DNA from 3 places in the Corynebacterium auris genome. Region 3 is predicted to be linked to each of the others. Evidence: predicted binding sites of a transcription regulator. Region 3 holds the regulator's gene; each other region holds the start of a gene.
The links. Region 3 encodes LexA, which represses DNA repair genes until DNA is damaged. Its sites were predicted from a motif close to CGAACANNTGTTCG; they were not measured.
Positions count from the first base shown of each region.

Region 1: the regulator LexA is predicted to act here: its motif matches at 1,948-1,961, upstream of CAURIS_RS07590 (SAV_6107 family HEPN domain-containing protein).
Region 2: the regulator LexA is predicted to act here: its motif matches at 5,244-5,257, upstream of CAURIS_RS10480 (HNH endonuclease signature motif containing protein).

Region 1 covers NZ_CP047047.1:1,588,776-1,596,125, forward strand. The annotation lists gene mraZ (division/cell wall cluster transcriptional repressor MraZ) at 53-487, opposite strand; gene CAURIS_RS07585 (DUF3040 domain-containing protein) at 958-1,341, opposite strand; gene CAURIS_RS07590 (SAV_6107 family HEPN domain-containing protein) at 1,433-1,846, opposite strand; gene CAURIS_RS07595 (GNAT family N-acetyltransferase) at 2,021-2,623, shown strand; gene CAURIS_RS07600 (polyprenyl synthetase family protein) at 2,673-3,782, shown strand; gene CAURIS_RS07605 (alpha-(1->6)-mannopyranosyltransferase A) at 3,775-5,316, shown strand; gene CAURIS_RS07610 (Rv2175c family DNA-binding protein) at 5,219-5,608, opposite strand; gene CAURIS_RS07615 (protein kinase domain-containing protein) at 5,665-6,906, shown strand; gene CAURIS_RS07620 (class II 3-deoxy-7-phosphoheptulonate synthase) at 6,919-7,350, opposite strand, start outside.
Region 2 covers NZ_CP047047.1:2,200,138-2,207,487, reverse strand. The annotation lists gene pks13 (polyketide synthase Pks13) at 1-2,891, shown strand, start outside; gene CAURIS_RS10485 (acyl-CoA carboxylase subunit beta) at 2,875-4,416, shown strand; gene CAURIS_RS10480 (HNH endonuclease signature motif containing protein) at 5,275-6,519, shown strand; gene CAURIS_RS10475 (DUF3054 domain-containing protein) at 6,516-6,863, opposite strand; gene CAURIS_RS10470 (lysylphosphatidylglycerol synthase transmembrane domain-containing protein) at 6,874-7,350, opposite strand, start outside.
Region 3 covers NZ_CP047047.1:1,381,024-1,388,373, reverse strand. The annotation lists gene CAURIS_RS06680 (DeoR/GlpR family DNA-binding transcription regulator) at 1-717, opposite strand, end outside; gene CAURIS_RS06675 (HPr family phosphocarrier protein) at 791-1,057, opposite strand; gene lexA (transcriptional repressor LexA) at 1,137-1,823, opposite strand; gene nrdR (transcriptional regulator NrdR) at 2,617-3,075, shown strand; gene hrpA (ATP-dependent RNA helicase HrpA) at 3,078-6,980, opposite strand; gene CAURIS_RS06655 (hydrogen peroxide-inducible genes activator) at 6,996-7,350, opposite strand, start outside.

The DNA of each region.
Region 1 (7,350 bases), 210 kb from region 3:
CCGTACACGCTCTCCGTCAGTAGTCAGCCGTCCGCTCGGCGGGTAGTCAGCCCTAGAGCAGACCGGAGAGAATGTCGTCGTCGTCAGCGGCCGCGAAGGCGGCCTCCGTTTCTTCTTGATATGTGTTCCAGGACTCGGCGTCCCAGATTTCGAGAAAATCGACCGAACCGATGACCACGCACTCCTTGCTCAGGCGTGCGTACTCCCGGTGCGCCGGCGACAGCGTGATGCGACCGGACCCGTCAAGCGTCTGCTCATCCGCGCTGGCAGCCAGGTTGCGGATAAAGGCACGTGCCTGCGGGTTCGTGCGGGACACGGCTGCGGCCTTGCGGGCGCGAGCCGCGAACTCCTCGCGCGGGTACACCGCGAGCGAGTGGTCCTGCCCCTTCGTCACCATCAGCCCGTCCGCCAGCTCCTCGCGGAACTTGGCGGGCAGTGTCAGGCGCCCCTTGTCGTCGAGCTTGGGAGTGTAGGTTCCCAGGAACATCCGGAGCCCACCTTCCTTCCACTCACCGACTTCGGTTGTTCAGTTTTCTCTGCGCCGACGCGCCGTGACACGTAGTCAGGATGCCACCACGTTTCGCCGCTGTGCCCCACTCTAACCCACTTTCCCCCACATACGCCACATCTGACCCGATTTTTTCTTGCCCGCGCCCGAAAAAAGCAGGTCAATAGCGAAAAACCGGTGGGGGACACGCCCGGAAGCCCAGCACACCACCCCCGCGTGGCCGGCCACGTACCTTTCCCGCCCAAAATTACTAATTCCGCCAACCTGCGCGAACGGTAGAAACGCGTGGCACTGGGCACGTACAACAACCCGCTCCCCCTCCAGTACGGGCAACTGTGGGGGAAAGTGGGAGACCCATCGAGCCCGTACGCGGCGCTGACGAACTCAGCATTCAGGCACAAAAAAACGCAGCCCCACTGGGGCTGCGCTCCACACGCGGCGAAAAACGCCTAGGACTCGAAGCGGCGGCGGAAGTTCTCCTCCATCGACGTCGCGCGCGGGGAGGATTTCTTTGCCCGCGCAGCTCCCGGCCGCTCGACCGGCCCCTGCGCCGGGGCACGCAGCGCCATGATCCCGCCGACGAGCATGACGATAAAGCCGACCACGCTTAGAGCAATCAGCCACATGCTAACTGTCGCCAACGCCACACCCCCAATGAGGAGGACAAGCCCCAGGACAATGACGGCGACGCTGCGCATGGTAAGCCTTCCCGTGCCACCGCCGACGGAGCTCGAGCCAGCATCGGGCATATTGCTGGCAAACGAGGGATCCTCGGCGAGGAGGGAACGCTCAATCTCTTGCAACGCGCGCTGTTCCTGCTCCGAAAGAGACATTCTTTACTCTCCTGCTCTACGTGGGGGGTGTTATCCGGGACTACTTGTTTCAACGCCCGAACACTGCCGAATGTTCCCCGCCCACAAACCACTACGCCACCAGCATTGCACCAGGTTGCGCCGCCGCGTAGAAATCCTCCACGGCCTCGAGAAACTGACGCACGAGCGACGGCGCCGGAGCGTCCGCGATTCCGGAGGCCACCCGGGCACGCAGCGCAGAATACGCGGAGAGGCGCCGCGCCCACGCCTGGCCGAACTCCCCGGTAAGCGCGAGCTTTTCCCACGCACTGCTGGGCAGGCGCTTGCGCTTGCGCAAGGCTGGAGAATCGGCGCAGACCGCACCCGCGACCCGCAGGGCGGCGCGGTAGCCGTACTCGAGGGCGAGATCATCGGCCCCGCGGGAGGCCTCGGCCCGCGCCCGCACAAGCAGCTCGTCCGCCGCAGCGAAGAACCGGCCGCTCTTGGCCACTCCAGATCGCGTGGTTGCCGAAATGATGCTGCTCATCGCTTCCTCCATTCCATGTGTTCACCATGTGTTCGTGCCCGCCTGACCCAAACGATGACTTCACGTTAAAACCCATGTTCTACACCACCCCCCTCGCATATCGAACACCTGTTCTATTGTCGTATTCGGGGGAAACACGCCCGGCGGGGAACCCGGCGTGGTTCGATGGGGGCTATGAACTACTCGATCCGCCGGCTCTCCGGCCAGGAGTTCGCCTTGCTTGCCCCCACGCTGGTGGACATTTACATCGCCGCAATGGGCTACCCCGCTTCGATCCGGCGCCAGCGCATCGACGTGTGGAGGGGCGACACCACCTGTCCCGGTTTCACCGGGGTCATCGCCGTCAAAGAGTGCGTCGACGAGAGCGTCACCGGGAACTCACAGCCGGAGCGCGTCGTCGGGGTGGCCTACGGGTTTTTCGGCACCCGCGGGCGGTGGTGGGACCAGCAGCTCATTCGCGGGCTAAAGCAGGCGGGCGCCCTGAACGCCAGCGCGGCGACGATGCTCGACGACTACTTCGAGGTCGCCGAGGTACACGTCGAGGCCGCCTGCCAGGGCCAGGGCATCGGGCACCGTCTTCTCGCCGAGCTTTTGCGCGGGGTGCCCTCCAGCTGGGCGCTTCTGTCGACCCCCGAGGTGGCGCAGGAGCGCAACGCCGCCTTCGGCCTCTACCGCAAGCTTGGTTTCGGCGACGTTCTGCGCGACTTCATCTATACGGGGGATAGCCGCCCCTTCGCCGTGCTGGGCCGCAGGCTGCCCCTCGACGGGCCGGGGTAACCTGTTAGGCGTCAACCGCTTCACACCCCGCCGTATGTAAGGAGCCCCGGTGAGCCCCTCCCCCACCCCGTTCGATCCCGGCCTCCCCCTCGCGGACGTCCCGGGAGCGGTAGAGCGGGAGCTCCGGGCCTTCTTCGAGCGCCGCCTCGCGGAGGTCGACGCCATCGGGGCGCCGGTGGTTACGGCCGCGCTTCACCTCAGCGACTTCGTCCTCAGCGGCGGCAAGCGGATCCGTCCGCTGTACGGGTGGGCCGGCTTCGTCGGCGGTGGCGGCCTCGAACGTAGCGCGGAGGACCCGAAGCGGGTTCTCCGAGCGGTGAGCGCGCTGGAGCTGATCCAGGCGTGCGCCCTCATCCACGACGACATCATCGACTCTTCCGATACCCGCCGGGGGCGCCCGACGGTCCACCGGGCCGTCGAGGCGGAGCACCGAGCCCGCGACATGGGCGGAAACGCCGCGGAGTTCGGCCGCAATGTCGCGATCCTCGCCGGAGACCTCGCCTTGGTGTGGGCCGACGACATGTGGCGCGAATCCGGCGTCAGCCCGGACGCTCTCGCCCGTGCGCAGGACCCGTGGCGGGGCATGCGCACGGAGGTGCTCGGGGGTCAGCTGCTCGACATCACCCTCGAAGCCACCGGCGACGAGTCCATTGAGCTGGCGAACAAAGTCAACAGGTTTAAGACGGCCGCCTACACCATCGAGCGGCCCCTCCACCTCGGCGCCGCCGTGGCCGGGGCCCCCGCCGCCACCATCGAAGCCTTCCGCGGCTACGGCCGCGATATCGGCATCGCCTTCCAGCTTCGCGACGACCTCCTCGGCGTCTTCGGTGATTCCGCCGTCACCGGCAAACCCGCCGGCGACGACCTCCGCGAGGGAAAACGCACGGTTCTGCTCTCCCTCGCCCTCGAGGCGCTGGATCGCTCCGACCCCGCCGCCGCCGCCGAGCTGCGCGCCGGCGTCGGCTCAGCCACGGACCCGAGTGAGATCGATCGTCTGAGCTCGATCATTCGCGTCAGTGGCGCCGTTGAGGGCGTCGAAAAGCAGATTGCGGAGCTGACCACCTCGGGCCTTGCCCACCTCGAAAAAGCGGGGGTGACCGGCCCCGTGGCCGAGACCCTTCGTGAGCTGGCAATCAGGTCAACAGCCCGCCGTGCGTAGCCCGCTTCTTCTGGGGACGATCGCCACAGCGCTCGTCGCGCTTGGCTCCTACGGCGCCGGCGCCACGCGCACGCGCGGCGGTGTCATGCGTGAGCTCGGCCTCGGCCACCTCACCTTCGGCCACGGCCGGGCCCTGTCCGACATCACTTTGACCTGCGGAATCGTCCTGCTGATCGCCGCGTGGGTCCTACTCGGCCACGAGCTGACGCGCGGCCGCGCGGGCTTAGCCACCACCCGACGCGCCACGCTGGCTTGGTCCGCGCCCCTGCTGTTGTCCGCCCCGATCCTCTCCCGCGACGTGTACTCCTACCTCATGCAGGGAGCAATGCTTCGCGACGGCTTCGACCCGTACACGGAGGGCGCCGCCGTCAACCCCGGCCCCTACCTGCTGGAGGTCTCCCACGACTGGCGCAACACGACGACCCCGTACGGGCCGCTGCACCTGGGGATCGGCAAGCTCATCACCACCGTCGTCGGTGACAACGTCAGCGCCGGGATCGTGGCCTACAAGCTACTCAGCCTCGTCGGCTTCGCCCTGATCGCCTACTCCGTGCCACGCCTCGCGCGGCGGATCGGGGGCAACCCCACCCTCGCTGTCTGGCTCGGTGTGACCAACCCCCTCATGCTCCTACACCTTCTCGGCGGCATGCACAACGAGTCCGTGATGGTCGGGCTCGTGTGCTGTGGCCTCTACCTCTGCGCCGGCGCCCGGTTCTTCACGCCCGGCATCGCCCTCATCGGGCTGGCGGTCTCCCTCAAGGCCACCGCGGCGATTGCGCTGCCCTTCGTCGTGTGGATGATGTACCACCGCTACCGCTCGTCCAGCGCCGGCCTGTGGGCCCGGGTGGGCGTTTTCCTCGCCGTCGGCGCGTGGTCGGTGGCGGTCTCCTTCGCCGTGGTGAACCTCATCACAGTGGTGACCGGTTCCTCGTGGGGCTGGGTGGCGGAAATCTCCGGGAACTCGAAGGTGGTCAACCCCCTGGCCGGGCCCACCCTGGCGGCAGACCTGGCCACCCCCTTCATCCAGCTTTTCGACGAAAACTTCCCCTACAACACGGCACTCGCGCTGACGCGAGCGGCGGGGACAGTACTCATGCTCGCGGGGCTCGTGGCCACATGGGTGGTGTTCCGGCCCCGCGGGAAGGCCACGAACCGCCGCGCCATCATGGGCGCGACCCTCGCCTACGCCGTCGCCTTTGTCACCAACGCCGTGACCCTGCCGTGGTACTACGCCTCGGTGCTGTCCACGGCGGGGACGTTTCACCCCCCGGTGCTGGCCAAAAAGCTTCTCGTCTTCGCCTCCGTCTTCGTCGGCCTCGCTTTTACGGGCGGGGGAAACCACCGTCTCTACGAGCTATGGTTCGTTCTCCTCGCCGCAGCCGCCGGATGGGCGGCGGCGGTGTGGGTCTACCCCAAAGCGCCGGACGTGACCACTCCTAGAAGGCCATCGCCTGGGCGCGGCGAATCACCTCGCGGGCACCGTGACCGTGCAGCGCGTCTACCGGGCGGCCCGGCAGGGAGTCGTCCTCGGTGAAGAGGTACGCGAGGATCTCCTCGTCGTCGTAGCCGCCGTCGTGCAAAACCGTGATGGCGCCCGAAACGAACTTGGAGGTCTCCCCTTCCTCGCCGAGGAGGACACGGGGGACGTATTTCACGCCGTCGCGGCGGTACATGAGCAGTTTGTGGGCCCCGACGAGGTCGTGGATGCGGGTCACCGGGACGCCGAGATACTCGGCGACCTCGGGGAGGGTGAGCAGGGGTTCGTCGGCAAGCAATGCGTCGAGCCCGGGTCCTGCCGGGGACGCGGAAGAATCTGCGTAACTCACGCCACCATCGTACCCGCGTTGGCGTGCCGGTCTGGGTGTCGGCCATACTGGACGCCATGACCACGCTCGGAGTCGGAGACCTTCTGGATGACCGCTACGCCATCGACCGGCCGATCGCCCGCGGCGGGATGTCTACCGTTTACCGCTGCGTGGACACCCGCCTCAACCGCGAGGTCGCGGCGAAGGTGATGGACGAGCGCTACGTCAACGACCACGTCTTCCGCGACCGCTTCCGCCGCGAGGCCGAGGCCATGGCGCAGCTGACCCACCCCAACCTGGTGACCGTCTACGACTATTCCTCCGGCGACGAATCCGGCCAAGTGTTCCTTGTCATGGAGCTCATCACCGGCGGCACTCTGCGCGAGCTGCTCGCCGAGCGCGGCCCCATGCCGCCCCACGCCGCAACCGCGGTCATGCGCGAGACCCTCACCGGGCTTGCGGCGGCGCATACGAAGGGGATGGTGCACCGCGACATCAAGCCCGACAACATCCTCATCAACAGCGACCACGCAGTAAAGCTGGCCGATTTCGGCCTCGTTCGCGCCGCCGCCGACTCCACCCACTCCACGGACCAGATCGTCGGCACCGTCTCCTACCTCTCGCCCGAGCAAGTCGACGGCAGCCCGATTACACAGGCTTCCGACGTCTACTCGGCGGGCGTCGTCCTTTTCGAGCTGCTCACCGGCACCACCCCGTTTAGCGGCGACACCCCGCTCGCGCACGCCTACGCGCGGCTGCACGGCGACGTCCCCGCGCCCTCCACCAGGATTGAGGGGGTGCCCATGCTTTTCGACGAGCTCGTCGCCACCGCCACCGCCCGCAACCCCCGCGAACGTTTCCTCGACGCCGGCGAGTTCCTCGCCGCGCTCGACGACGTCGCCTCCGAGCTCGACCTGCCGCACTACGTCGTCCCCGTCCCAACGAACTCCGCCGCCAACCGGGCCGCGGCACACCCGACATCCCTCACGGCTTCGCCCGCCGAGCCGCCTACCCGCACCTACGAGCAACGGCTCTTCCCCACCCCGGACGCACCCGCTCAGGAGTTCCGCGCCGTCGACCCCGCGAACGAGGCGCCCACGCGGGTTGCGCCAGCGGTGCCCGACCGCCCAGCACCCCCGGAGGCCCCGGCGCCGCGCCTCGCTCCCCCGAAACCCGTCAGCAACCGCTCCGGGTTCGTCTTCGCGGTGTTCCTTCTCATCTCGGCCGCCGCCATCGGAGCCGTCCTCGTCGGGGCCTGGTGGTTCGGCTCGGGGCTCTACGACCAGCTGCCGAACCTGATCGCCAGCTACGCGTGGTAGCCGGTTAGCCCGTTAGTAGCGCAGCATCTCGGCGACGAGGAACGCCAGCTCGAGTGCCTGCTCGGTGTTCAGGCGCGGGTCGCAGGCTGACTCGTAGCGGCCCGGCAGGTCAACGTCGGTAATGTCCTGGGCTCCGCCGAGGCACTCGGTGACGTTTTCGCCGGTCAGCTCGATGTGGATGCCGCCGGGATGGGTGCCCAGGCGGCGGTGAACCTCGAAGAAGCCCTGGACCTCGTCGATGATCTTGTCAAAGTGGCGCGTCTTGTACCCGTTCGACGCGGTGAAGGTGTTCCCGTGCATCGGGTCGGACTGCCAGACAACCTTGTGCCCGGATGCTTCGACGGCGCTGATCAGCGGCGGGAGGTTGGTGCGCACGTTTTCGTGCCCCATGCGGATCACCATGGTCAACCGCCCCGGCTCGAAGTTCGGATCCAGCTTGTCCGC
Region 2 (7,350 bases), 820 kb from region 3:
GCATCAGCGTGGCCGACGCGCCCGCCGCGATGGGCCCCGTCTTCGTCTACTCCGGCTTCGGCTCGCAGCACCGCAAGATGGCGAAGCGGCTGCTGGAGACCTCGCCGCTGTTCCGCCGCCGCATGGAGGAACTCGACGAGTACGTGCAGTTCGAGGCGGGCTGGTCGATGCTCGAGATCATCCGCGACGACGAGCAGACCTACGACACCCTGACCGGCCAAGTCACCATCACCGCCATCCAGATCGCGCAGACGGACCTGCTGGCCTCCCTGGGCATCACGCCCGCCGCGACCATGGGCATGTCCATGGGGGAGATGGGCGCCGCCTACGGCGCGGGCGGGATCACCGCGCGCGACGCCATCCTCATCGCCTGCCACCGCGCCCGCCTCATGAGCGAGGGCGAGGAGATGATCGCCGGCACCGCCCAGGAGGGCGCGATGGCGGTCGTTGAGCTCAGCCGCGAGGAGCTGAGCGAGTTCGTCGACGCCCACCCCGAGGCGCGGGGCGCGGAGCCCGCCGTCTACGCCGGGCCCGGCATGACCACCATCGGCGGCCCCGCGACGGCGGTCGAGTTCGTCGTCGCCGAGCTGGAGAAACAGGAGAAGTTCGCGCGCACGCTCAACGTGCGCGGCGCGGGCCACACCAGCATGCTCGACCCCATCATGGGCGACCTGGCCGGCGAGCTCGCCGGCCTCGAGCCGCGCCCGCTTGCCGTCCCGCTCTACAGCTCCGTCGACCGCGGCGCGGTCTACCGGGTGGGCGAGGTGGTGCACGACGCGGAGTACTTCCTGCGCATGACCCGACAGTCCGTCTTCTTCCAGGACGCCACCGAGGCGGCCCTTGCCGCCGGGCACAGCACCTTCGTCGAAATCGCCCCGAACCCGGTTGCGGTGATGGGCATGATGAACACCGCCTTCGGCGCGGGCAAGCCCGACACGCAGCTTCTGTTCACCGCGAAGCGCAAGGTCGACGAGGTGGCCAGCCTGCTCGACCTGGCCGCGAAGCTCTACGTCCAGGGCGTCGACGTCGACTTCCGGGGCTTCTACGGTCCCGGCCGGGTGCTCGACGCCCCGCCCACCCCCTTCAAGCGCAACCGGCTGTGGACGAAGGCGCGGCCGTCCTCCGCCTCGACCTCCCTGCTGGGGGCGAAGGTGACGCTGCCGGACGCGACCGTCGCGTACTCCATCCAGGCGGACCAGGTGTTCAGCCCGCACCAGCTCGTTGAGTCGGTCGCCGAGGAGATCGCCCCCGGCTCGCGCGTGGTGGCTACGGAGGAATCGGGCTACCTGCCGCCGGACGGCGAGCTGACCACCATCGTCGCCACCTCGCTGGGCGGGGTGAGCATCAAGGTCTACGACGGCTCCGAGCTTGTGGTGGAGGGCTTTGCCACCTCCCTCGACCTGGGTGAAACCCGCGGGTTGCAGGGCGTGGCGGAGGTAAAGCCCTCGCCCTCGCCGACGGCGCCCGATGAGGGCGTCGAGGCCGTGCGCTGGGACCCGCACAGCGGCGAGACGGTGCGCGAGCGCCTGCGCGCGATCGTGTCCGAGTCGATGGGCTACGACGCCGAGGATCTGCCGGACGAGCTGCCGCTCATCGACCTCGGCCTCGACTCCCTCATGGGCATGCGCATCAAGAACAGGGTGGAAAACGACTTCCAGATTCCCCCGCTCCAGGTGCAGGCGCTTCGCGACGCCTCCGTCGCCGACGTCATCAGCATGGTCGAAGACGCCGTGGCGGGCCGCCCCGACGCGCCGCAGCCGCTACCGTACAACTCCGAGACCCGCACCCCGGCGGCCGCCGCGACGAAGGCCCAGGGCGTGGGCGTCGCCCCGCGCGACGCGGCGGAGCGCCTTGTCTTCGCCACCTGGGCGAACTACGTCGGCGCCGCCGCGGCGGGCGTCACCTCGGAGCTCCCGCAGATCACCGAGGAGCAGGCCGAACACATCGCCGCGCGCCTGAGCGAGCGTGCCGGGGTGGAGATCACCGCGGCGTTTGTTCGGGGCGTCGATACGCTCGAGCCCCTCGCCAACGAGGTGCGCGAGGGCCTAGAGACCCCCGTCGAGGGCAACTTCCGCGTGCTGCGTGAGCGCACGGAGGGGATGGACGCCCCGAGCGTGTTCGTGTTCCACCCGGCGGGCGGCTCGAGCATCGTGTACGAGCCGCTGGCCCGCCGGCTCGGCGAGGACGTCCCCGTTTACGGAGTAGAGCGACTGGAAGGATCCCTCGAGGAGCGCGCGGAGGCGTACCTGGAGGACATCGAGCGGCTTGCCGCGGGCCGCCCCGTGGTCCTCGCCGGGTGGTCCTTCGGCGGCGCGCTGGCCTACGAGGTCGCCGAGCGCCTCGGCGACGACAAGGTCGCCTTCATCGCGCTTCTGGATACCACCCAACCCTCCGAACCCACCCCGAACACGCCGGAGGAGACGCGCGCCCGCTGGGAGCGCTACGCAGCCTTTGCCAAGGACGCCTACGGCCTGGATTTCCCGGTGCCCTACGAGCTGCTCGACTCGGCTGGCGAGGAGGCTGTGCTGAACATGCTCGGCGAGTTCCTGGCCACGACCGACGCCTCCGAGCACGGCCTCGCCGCCGGCGTGCTGGAGCACCAGCGGGCCTCCTTCGTGGACAACCAGATCCTGGCCAACCTCGACTTCGGCCGGTGGGCCGCGGTGTCCGTGCCCGTGCTGCTGTTCCGCTCGGAGCGCATGCACGACGGGGCAATCATGCTCGAGCCCGCCTACGCGCACATTGACGACGACGGCGGGTGGGGCGCTATCGTGGATGACCTCACCATTGTCCACCTGCCGGGCGACCACCTCGCGGTCGTGGACGAGCCGGCGGTGGGCATCGTTGGCAAGCACATGAACGAATGGATTGACAATGTCGACAGCCTCTAAGCTCGCTGATCTGCGCGCGCGGCTGGAAAAGGCCCAGGACCCCGGGTCGGAACGGGCGCGCAAGCGCCGCGACGACGCCGGGCAGACCACCCCGCGCGAACGCATCCACGCGCTCCTCGACGAGGGCTCCTTCGTCGAGATCGGCGCCCTCGCCCGCACCCCAGGCGACCCCGACGCCGTGTACTCCGACGGCGTGGTCACCGGCTACGGCCGCGTCGACGGGCGGCCCGTGGCCATCTACGCTCACGATAAGACCGTGTACGGCGGTTCCGTCGGCGTGACCTTCGGACGCAAGGTGACCGAGGTGATGGAGATGGCCATCAAGGTCGGCTGCCCCGTCATCGGCATCCAGGACTCCGGCGGCGCCCGCATCCAGGACGCGGTGACCTCGCTGGCCATGTACTCCGAGATCGCCCGCCGCCAGCTGCCACTGTCGGGGCGCTCCCCGCAGATCTCCATCATGCTGGGCAAGTCCGCCGGCGGCGCGGTGTACGCCCCCGTGACCACCGACTTCGTCGTCGCCGTCGACGGGCAGTCCGAGATGTACGTGACCGGCCCGAACGTCATCCGCGAGGTCACCGGCGAGGACATCTCGTCCGCCGAGCTCGGCGGAGCGCGCATCCAGGAGCAGTCCGGCAACATCCAGGCCGTTGTCGCCACCGAGGAGGAGGCCTTCGACTACGTCCGCGACCTGCTCGCCCTCCTGCCCACCTCGGCCTTCGACGACAGCCCCGTCGCCTGGGCGCCCGCCGACGAGGACCTCGACGATTCCGAGCTGGACACGTTCATGCCGGACGACACCAACGCCGGCTACGACATGCGTGAACTGCTCGCCCAGCTCGGCGACGACGACGACCTCGTCGAGATCCAAGCCAACTACGCCGAGAACATCATCTGCGCCTTCGGGCGTATCGACGGCCGAACCGTCGGCTTCGTGGCCAACAACCCGATGCACTACGCCGGCTGCATCGACGCCGACGCCGCCGACAAGGGCGCCCGCTTCGTGCGCACCTGCGATGTGTACAACATCCCGCTCGTCTACGTGGTGGACACACCCGGCTACCTCCCCGGCGTGGACCAGGAGCGGCAGGGCCTCATTCACCGCGGCGCCAAATTCGCCTTTGCCAGCGTCGAGGCCACCGTCCCCAAGGTGGCCCTCATCGTGCGCAAGGCCTACGGCGGCGCCTACGCCGTCATGGGCTCAAAGAACCTCGCCGGCGACATCAACCTGGCGTGGCCCACCGCGCAGATCGCGGTCATGGGCTCCGCCGCTGCGGTCGTGATGATCCAGGGCAAGCAGCTCGACGCCATCGAGGACCCCGCCCAGCGCGAGGCGATGAAGAAGATGTTCATGGACTTCTACGACGAGACCATGACCTCTCCCTACGTCGCCGCTGAGCGCGGCTACATCGACGCGATGATTCAGCCCTCGGAAACGCGCCTCGCGCTGCGCCGAGCTCTGCGTCAGCTGTCTACCAAGTACGACGCTGACCTGCCGAAAAAGCACACGATCTCGCCGCTGTAACGTTTCGGTTACGTCACACGTTAGACTCCTCTAGAAGTCATCGTTCCCAAGAAAGGTTCCGAAACCTATGCTCTCCAGCGCTTTCGACATCGCCGGCGACCTGATCAACTACCTCGTGTGGACCTTCAAGGCCCTCTCCAGCGGCAACCCGCTGTTCAACCTCGGTTCCAGCTTCCCGCGCTAGAAGTTGCGCCTGCGGCACTCACCCCCCCCCCCAGTGGGTGGGTGCCGTTTTTTGTAATTGCGTGGGCATATTCGGTGGAGTCGTGTGTGGGGTATGCATTGCATAGTCGGGGCGCTTGGGGGCTTCGGGGCCGGGGTGTATGCATTGCATAGTCGTGGCGCTCGCCGGCTGGGCGTTGATCCGTATGCATTGCATAGTCGGGCGCTCGCCGGCTGGGGGCTGATCGGTATACATTGCATAGTTTCGGGCCCGTCCGCTTCGGGGCCGAGGTGTATGCATTGCATAGTTGGGGCGGTCGGGGGCTGATCCGTATGCATTGCATAGTTTCGGCGCTCGCCGGCTGGGCGTTGATCCGTATGCATTGCATAGTTTCGGCGCTCGGCGGCTGGGCGTTGATCCGTATGCATTGCATAGTTTCGGCGCTCGGCGCCCGTGGGCTGATCGGTATGCATTGCATAGTTGGGGCGCTCGCCGGCTGGGCGTTGATCCGTATGCATTGCATAGTTGCGGCGCTCGACGCTCGGGCGCTGATCGGTACGCATTGCATAATCCGTTGCATTCAAACACGCGCGCTATGCAAACGTCAAAAAGCTGCATTTAGCCAGCTCAACCCACATGTCCGACGCGTTGTTATACTGTCAATCAAACACACGATCGACACGCTTGGGGGAGCAATGGACACACCACCAACCACCGTCAGCAGGGACAGCGCACCCTTACATATCGCACACACCATCGAAAAAGGGTTCGGCATATTCTCGCGCCGCAAGGCGCAGATACTCTACGCCATCGCACTATTCGACGTCCTCGAGCTCGCCCCCCAGTTTGGCGCACAAACGACCGCATTATGGCTGGTCAGGACTATCGCGGTACCGAACTCCACCGCCCACGAGTACGTCAGGGTTGCCCGCGCAATGCTGCGCTTCGAGGTGATGGCACAAGCATTCTTGGAGGGGAGAACAAACTACTCCAAGGTCAGACTGATACTGCCGCTGCTTACAAAGGACAACGAGGCTGAACTGGTGGAGCTGGCCTGCACCGTGACGTTCCACGAGTTGGAGATCGCGCTGCTGCAATTCCGCCAGCCAGCAAAGAAAGCGACGAGGACGTCCTACGTGCGTCTAAAAGCCGCGCCGGATGGGCGTATAAAGCTGTGGGCGGATTTCAACGCGGCGGAAGGCGCGCGTGTGATGGCGGCGATGAAGGTCGGGGAACTCGCCTGGCACGACGTGGACTGGACATCCTTAGCAGGCAACGACGGGACGGTGGATCCGGAGCGTATCGACGCTGAAATAGACCGCCAAGATGAAAAAACACGCGGCTGCTCCGGTTTCGGCCTGCCCATCGGGGAAGTGCTGGTCAGCGCGTTTATGGGCATGGTGAACATGACGTTGTCGCGGCCGCGTAACCCGTTGCGCGCACCGGGGGCGCACGTCAACGTCGTCATGACCACCGACGGCAAGGCCTACCTGCCCTACAATCCTGGTGCGCCCTCGGAGGCGGTGAAAAACTTCCTCGCCAACGCCCACTACCGAATCAACAGGGTCGACGAGACAGGGCTGGTGCTCAACAGCGGGCGCGCGTTTCGCCTTGCCTCCGACGCCCAGGTCAACGCGCTGATGCTCATGTGGCGTCACCAGTGCGCGATGCCCGGGTGTAGTCACACGCGTTTTATGGAAATGCACCATGTCCGTGACTGGGCTGATGGCGGGCCGACGGATCTGGACAACTTGTTGCCGTTGTGTTCGGCGTGCCACAGCCTTGTTAGCGACAACTACATCACGATTTTGCGCGACGGTGGGGACTTTCATTTCCTGGGCCCGGGTGGGGTGCGCTACGTCAGCACAGACCGCGGGCTGCCGGTGCGCAACGACGACGCTCGGACGCTGGAGGAGTTCAACGAGCTCAGCTGGGTCTAGCGGCGCCTCGACACGGCGAGCTTCGCGATGCCGCGCCAGCCGAGCATGAGCAGGGCGGAGGTGGCACCGGCGACGACAACGAAGGACCAGTGAGGCAGCTTGTCACGGTAGAAACCCCAAATGATCAGGCCGACGACAAGGGTGATCAGCCAAATCAACCACCCCGTGTTGCGCCGCACCGCAAGCCACGCAAGGGCCAGGCCGACGCCGAAGGGAACAAAGGTCTCGAGCCAACCAAGGAACGTGAACGGCATCTCTTCAGTTTGGTGGGCAGCGCGGGCGAGGAGGGCAAAGGCGGCGATGGCGACGAAATCGGCGGCGATGGCGTAGGGCTTGTGCAACATGACAGGAAGCCTAGCGCTCGGGGGTAGCGGGAGCGCCTAGGACGTAGCCCCGCCCCGCGTAGAAGATGAAGTAGTACACCCAGCCGATGGCGGTGATCAATACGAAGGAGATCAGGCGATAGAGGAGGGTGATGGCGGTGGCGTCGCCAAGCGAGAAGCCCCCGGCGGCGAGGACGCCGACACCGACGGCGTCGACGGTGCCCACGCCGCCGGGGGTGACTTGGGCCGTGCCGGCGAGTTTGGTCATGACGAACGCGAGCATGACGGAGCGCAGAGCTGGGTCGTCGGTGATGGCCAGGGCGGCGAAGTAATACGTGGCCGCGTCGAGGACGCGGTTGAGCAGTGACAGAACGGCCGAGGAGGCGAAGGCACCCGTGGACATGCGAACGGCGGCGATCTGGCCAACGACGTCGGCGACGGGACGTTCGATCCGGCCGGGCAGGTGCCGTACCGCGCGCTGCATGGTGTTCGGGTTGCGGGCCACCCA
Region 3 (7,350 bases):
GTCGTCGATGATGAGCACGTCGATGTCCGCCAGGCCGGCGAAGCTCACCAGGTAGTCCGTCCCTAGCTTTGTCGCATCGCACAGCACCACTACCTTGCGGGCGTTGGTCATCATCGCCGCCTTGACCGCAGCTTCCTGCGGGTCCGCCGAGGACAGGCCGTGGTCGACGGTCAGGGCGTTGGTGCCGATGAAGGCGACGTCGGCGGTCATGAGCGCAAGGGTACGAAGCGGCGTGTCGCCGACAACGGCCTGGGAGAGGGCGCGCACGGTGCCGCCCAGCAGCTGCACGTTGGTCATCCCCTCGCCCGACAGCTCCAATGCGACGGGCAGCGAGCGGGTCACGATGGGCCACGACGTCGTCCGGGGGTCATCGACAAGCAGGGTGGCCAGGCTGCTGATTGTCGACCCGGAGTCGAGGAAGATTCCGTCTTCGGAAGAGTCCGGCAGGTAGTCGAGGGCGGCGCGGGCAATCGCGGTCTTCGCCGCGGAAGCGGAGCGGTAGCGGGCATCGAGCGGCATTTCGGCGGTGAGGAAGGACTGGCTGGCCACCGCGCCCCCGTGGACCCGGTGGACGCTGCCCTCCCTGCTTAGGGCGGCGAGGTCGCGCCGGATAGTTTCGGCGGTGACGTTAAAGCGCTCGGCGAGCTCGGTGACGCTGACCCGGCCTTCAATGGCCGTCAGCGACGCGATCTGCCGTTTGCGTTCTTCTGCGTGCATGCGTTGCCTCCGAGCGCATCAAAAGTTCGGGCGCGACCGGACCGGGCGCGCCCCTCGGGTGGGAGCGGGCGGCCTAGCCGTCGAGATTGGATGCAATAAGTTCGGCGATCTTCTCCACGGCCTCGGCGTTGGCGGAGGTGACGGTCACCTCGTCTCCGAACTCCGCCCCCATAGCCATGATCATCAGCGAGGAGGCGGCGTCCGCGCCGTCCTCGTCGTCTTCGCCGACCAGGGTCAGGGTGATGTCCTCGTCGTACTCTCCCGCCGCTTCGGCGATGACGGACGCGGGGCGTGCGTGGAGCCCAACGGTGGAACCGACTTTCACGGTTGTAGAGGCCATGGTGGGAAACCTTTCTGCTTGAAGTTTCACGTCTGCGACGTACCCCGCCCAGTGTAGAGGCCAGTGCACAGCGGGCGGGCTAGAGAGTCCGGAACACCGACACGACGCGGCCCATGATCTGGGCTTCGTCGCCCTTGATGGGGGAGAAGGCGTCGTTGTGGGGAATGAGCCACACGCCGGTGGAATCGCGGTGGAACTCCTTGACGGTTGCTTCGCCGTCGAGAAGCGCGGCGACGAACTCGCCCTCCTCGGCGACAGGCTGAGAGCGGACGACGACCCAGTCGCCGTCGAGGATGCCGGCGTCTCGCATCGACTCGCCGACGACGTGGAGCATGAACAGCTCACCGTCGCCGAGCAGTTCCCCGGGCAAGGGTAAGTAGCTGTCGACGTTTTGCTCGGCGAGGATCGGCGAGCCAGCCGCGATCTGCCCGACGACGGGAATGTAGCGGGCGGGGGCGGCGTCTTCGAAAGGTGCCTCCGGCGGCGCAGCCTTCGCGCCCCGCTTGGGCGCTTCGGGCAGGTGGCGCAGGTCGACAGCGCGGGGTTTGTTCGGGTCCCGGCGGAGGAACCCCTTCTTCTCCAGCTCCTTGAGCTGATAGGCAACCGACGAGGTGGACTGTAGGCCCGCCGCGTCGCCGATCTCGCGGATGCTCGGCGGGTAGCCGCGCAGGACAACCGCGTCGCGGATGACCTCGAGGATGCGCCTCTGGCGGTCCGAGAGGACGCTGGTGTCGAGGCTGCTGGGGTCGTACTTCTTGCGTGCCATGTCTTGGTGCCTTTGTTCCTTTGTTCCTTGCCTTGCTGCTAGTTGGGGGGGTTGCGCGGGATCAGTGGTGTTGAGTTGTGGCCTTGCGCCGGGAGCCTTGCGTTGGCACGAACGCCACAACGCCGGACCCTTCGTTACGGCCCAAAAATACCAGACCTGGCAAACATGTTCGACCTTTGCGCGCTCGATGTGGACACGTGTGTGTTCGAGCGCTATAAATCGAACATAAGGGCGAGAGTCGAACATTCTGGCGAGTGTCAAGTCGGCGCGTCCGCCCGGTTTATAGCCTGTAGGCACAATCCATCTTCACACGGAAGTGAGACAGCGATGACCATGACTTCTCCCCGCTACCACGGTACGTACGACGTTTCCTCCCGAGCCCTTCGCGGTAGCGCACCGGCCGCGGTCTGGGACGTCCCAGAGGTGCCTGTGCGCTGCTCCGCTGCAGCCGCGGTGCGCAGTCTCGGCAGTGATGTTCGAACGGGAGAGCGTTCGAACGCGGGGCCGGATGGCGGGGAGGTGAACGCGCGTCTATCCCCCCGCGAAACCCGCGCTAGCGCCCTGATGGGGGCCGTATTCGGCCTGGCTCTGCTGGTGGGGTCAGCGCTCGGGGGCGCCTTCGACTCAGACGGGCAGCCATCCGGCCCGGTGGCGGCCACTAGCGGGGTGCTCAGTGCAGTTGGGCGCTAAGGGGTTCTGTAGGGAGCGCGCACCCCGCGGATTCCCGCGGAGTAAGCTCGGAGCCTGTTCCGGTCCGATTTCGCAGCGGCACGGCCAGGAAGGCAGGCTCTGAGTGTATTGCCCGTTTTGCCACAACGAACAGTCACGCGTCATGGACTCCCGGGTGGTCGACGCGGGCTCGGCGATCCGGCGCCGCCGCGAATGCACGGAGTGTGGGGGGCGTTTCACCACCGTGGAGAAGGCCGTACTCACCGTTGTCAAGCGCAACGGTGTCAGCGAACCCTTTGACCGGGACAAGCTTATCGTCGGCGTACGCCGCGCCTGCCAAGGAAGGGACGTCTCGGACGATGCGCTGAAGCGGCTCGCCCAACAAGTGGAGGAGACAGTGCGCAGCCACGGTAGCTCCCAGGTCAACGCCAACGACATCGGCCTGGCGGTGCTTGAGCCGCTGCGCGTGCTGGATGAAGTGGCCTACCTGCGCTTTGCCTCCGTATACAAGTCATTCGAATCGGCCGACGACTTCGAATCCGAGATCCGCCTCATGCGGCGCAAGGACCGCGAGGACTTCTAGCCCTAGGTCAGTTTTTCGATCATCTTCTCCACGCGCCGCTGGCTGACGGGCTTCGCGGTACCGAGACGCTGGGCGAACAGGCTGACCCGCAGCTCCTCAATGCGCCACAGGATGTCCTTGTAAGCGGCGGTCTTCTCCCGTCCCTTCGGCAATCGAGACATCCGCGCCGCAAGGGTGGCCTTGACGGAATCGATCACCGCTTGGCGGTCGGCGTCCCTGTCGGGGTCGATGTTCATGTCCTCGAGCCGGATACGCATCGCCTCGACGTAGCGCGGCACGTGCTGCAGGCGGCCCACTCCGTGGACTGTGATCGCGTGGGCGGGCAGGTAGAAGTCGAGCTGGGAGCGCATGTCGTCGATCGCCGGGCCCTCCCACGAGCGCAGTTCCTCGCGCATGGCGGACCACTCCACAAGCGCCGGGGCAACGGCGACCACGGCGCGGCGGACGGCGCCGGCCACCTCGGGCTTCACGCTCGCAACGAGGGCCTCGAACTCCTCCGGGGTGCGCACCGGTCCGCCGTGCGCCATCATCAGGTCGCGCACGGCGGCGACGCGGGCGTCGTCGACAAGCCCGGCCGCCCCGCCGTGCGGGTAGTTGTCCACGGCGACCTTCTGCCGCAGCGGCAGGCCCTTGGTCATCTGGTGCGCGTTGACCGTGACCTCCCGCAGGAGCAGGGTGAGGGTGGCGGTGAGCATGGAGGCGTCTGCCGCCTCCTTCGTCGGGTGGACCGTGACCTTCACGCCATCGGCCGTGGCCTCAAGCGCCGGGTAGGCGTCGACCGTGTTGCCGTCTATTGTCGTGCGCACCGTCTCCGCGACCTCGCCCAGGCTCGCCCTGGTCCACTCCTGCACGACCTCCGACTCCGAGCGGCGGCCCGCCTGCGAGACAGAGGAGCGGATCTGCCCCGCCTGGCGCTCCTTCAGCGCAGCGAGGTCCTTGTCGTGGTCGATGGTCTCGCCGCGTCTGCCGATCGCCGCGTAGGTGATGCGCAGGTGCGGTGGCAGGGCGCCGGGACGGAAATCGCCCGCGTTGACCCCGGAGCCGCCCAGCTCGCGCAGGGCCGAGGCCAGCTGCTCCACCAGCTCCGATTCGCGCGGTTCGAGCTTCGGCAGCGCGCGCGCCGCGAAATCGGGCGCGGGAACCACGCTGCGGCGCAAAGCGCGCGGCAGTGTGCGGATGAGCTCCGTGACCAGCTCCTCGCGCAGCCCCGGGACCAGCCAGTCGAAGCCCTCGTCCGTCAGGCCGGCGAGCAGCGGAACCGGGACGTCGACGGTGACGCCGTCGAAGTCGTCTCCCGGCTCGAACTTGTAGCGCAGCTTGTAGTCGATGCTGCCCTGGCGCCAGGTGGGAGGGAAGGCCGTGTCGGAGGCGTCGGCGGAGTCGTCGACAAGCGATGCCGGGTCGAAGTCTAGGTAGGCCGGGTCTTCCTTGCGCTTCTTCTTCCACCAGGAGTCGAAGTGGCGCGCGGTGGTCACCTCGGCGGGCAGCTTCGAGTCGTAAAAGTCGAACAGGGCGTCCTCGTCGACGACGAGCCCGCGGCGGCGCAGTTTTTCCTCGACGGCGGAGGCTTCCTCCAGCAACGCCTCGTTGTGGTCGATGAAGGTGTGGTGGCGGTTCCAATCGCCGCCGATGAGGGCGTGCCGGATGAACATGATGCGCGCGCCTTCCGGGTCGACCCGGTGGTAGGGCACCAGGCGGTCGCGCACGATGGGTACGCCGTAGAGCATGGACTTCTGGTGCACCATCGCGGCTGAGCGCTTGCGCGACCAGACGGGCTCGGAATAGCTGTGCTTGAGCAGATCGCCCGCGGCGCGTTCGACCCACTCGGGCTCGATTTTGGCCACGTCGCGCGCCCACAGGCGCGAGGTTTCCACGAGCTCGGCGGCCATGATGAACTCCGGCGGCCGCTTGGCGAGGGAGGAGCCCGGGAAAACGCGGAAGCGCGTGCCGCGCGCGCCCTGAAACTCCTTCGACTCGCCGTCGCGCGCGCCGATGTTGGACAAAAGCCCCGTCAGCAGGGACTTGTGGATCGCCGCGGCGTCGCGCTCACCCGCGACGGATTCAACGGGGGACCAGCCAAGCTGCTTCTCGACGTCCCTGAGCTGCCGCACCAGGTCGTACCACTCCCGGATGCGCATGTAGTGGAGGAACTCCTTGACCATGCGCTTGCGGAAGGCGTTGCCGGACAGCTCGTCGCGCGAGCCCGCGATGTAGTCCCACAGCTTAAGCGAGGATAAAAAGTCCGACGTCTTGTCCTTGAAGCGCGCGTGTGCCTGGTCGGCCTGCGCCTGGTGCTCGAGGGGGCGCTCGCGCACGTCCTGGATGGTCATGGACGCGACGATGACGGTGACGTCGTCGAGCACGCCAAGGCGGTTGGCCTCGACCAGCATGCGCGCCATCTTCGGGTCCACCGGGATGCGGGCGATGTCGCGGCCGATTCCGGTCAGCGCCGGAGACCCCTCAGGCTTATCCGGCGCGACGGCGCCGAGCTCGCGCAAAAGGGCCAGCCCGTCGCGGATCGACTTTCCGTCGGGCGGCTGGATGAAGGGGAATTCGGAGACGTCGCCTAGGCGCAGCGAGATCATCTGCAGGATGACGCTGGCGAGGTTGGTGCGCAGGATCTCCGGGTCTGTGAACTCCGGGCGCTGGTCGAAGTTCTCCTCCGAGTAGAGACGGATGGCGATGCCGTCGGCGACGCGGCCCGAGCGCCCCGAGCGCTGGTTCGCGCTGGCCTGCGAGATTTCTTCGATGGGCAGGCGCTGCACCTTTGTGCGCGTGGAGTAGCGCGAAACGCGGGCGAGACCGGTGTCGACGACGTAGTGGATGCCCGGCACGGTCAGCGAGGTCTCCGCAATGTTGGTCGACAGCACGATGCGCCTGCCCGAGTGGGGGGAGAACACGCGGTGCTGCTCGGCGTTGGACAGCCTGCCGAACAAGGGGGTGACCTCGACGCCGCGCCACCTCTTCTTTTCGATGGCCTCCATGCAGTCGCGGATGTCGCGTTCGGAGGAGAAGAAGCAGAGGATGTCGCCGGGGCCTTCGGCCATGAGCTCCTCGACGGCGGCAACCACGCCGTCGATCATGTCCACGTCGACCTCCTTGCCGCCGATCTGCTCCACGAGGGGGCGGTAGCGGATCTCCACCGGGTAGGTGCGCCCGGAGACCTCGATGATCGGCGCCGGGGTGCCGTCTGGCGCGGCGAAGTGCGCGGCGAAACTCTCCGGGTCGATCGTTGCCGAGGTGATCACGACCTTCAGGTCGGGCCGGCGCGGCAGCAGCCGCTTGAGGTAACCGAGCAGGAAATCGATGTTCAGGCTGCGCTCGTGGGCCTCGTCGATGATGATGGTGTCGTAGGCGTTGAGGTAGCGGTCGCGCTGCATCTCCGCCAGGAGGATGCCGTCCGTCATGAGCTTGACGGCGGTGGTCGCGGAGACTTTGTCGTCGAAGCGGATGGCGTAGCCGACGGACTCGCCGATGTTCTGCCCGAGTTCATCGGCGATGCGCTCGGCGACGGTGCGCGCCGCCAGGCGACGCGGCTGGGTGTGGCCGATCAGGCCGCGGCGCCCGCGCCCCAGCTCGAGCAGCATCTTCGGGATCTGGGTGGTCTTACCTGAGCCGGTCTCACCGGCGATGATGACCACCTGGTGGTCGCGCAGCAGATCCATGATGTCGTCGCGGCGCGCGGAGACAGGAAGCTTTTCCGGGTACGTGATGGTGGGTAGAGCGTCCGCGCGGGCCGCCACCCGCGCCGCGGCGGCGTCGATATCCGCGGCGATTGCCGCGAAAGCCTCCGGTGCGCGCGCCTTCTTCAGGCGGCGCCGAAAGCGGCGCACCTCGGCAAGCGGGACATCTTCGAGGCGCGAGAGAAGGTCGGAGCGGGTAGGGGTGGCAGAAGAGTCGTTCATATCTGCCGAACGATTCTAGCCCGTCAGCAGTTCGGTGCCTCTTTCCACCGCGTGCCGGTGGGCCCGGGTGACAAGCTCCCCGAGCTTCTCGTACGCCGCGGTGCGCGAAGAACTCGAACGGCACACCATCCCGATGGTGCGTTGCGCGACGACGCCTTCGTCGAAGGTGGCCAGCCCCAGTCCTGGGCGGGCGCATTCGGTCGCGATGGCGGAGGCGGGTACAAGAGTGGAGCCCAGACCCGCCACCACCAGCTGCATGATGGTGGTCAGCGACGAGGCGCGCGTTGCGGAGTCGGCGTCCGCGTGCGGGGCGGCGTTGACGAGTCGGCAGAGGTCGACGATCTGCTCGCGCAGGCAGTGGCCGTCGTCA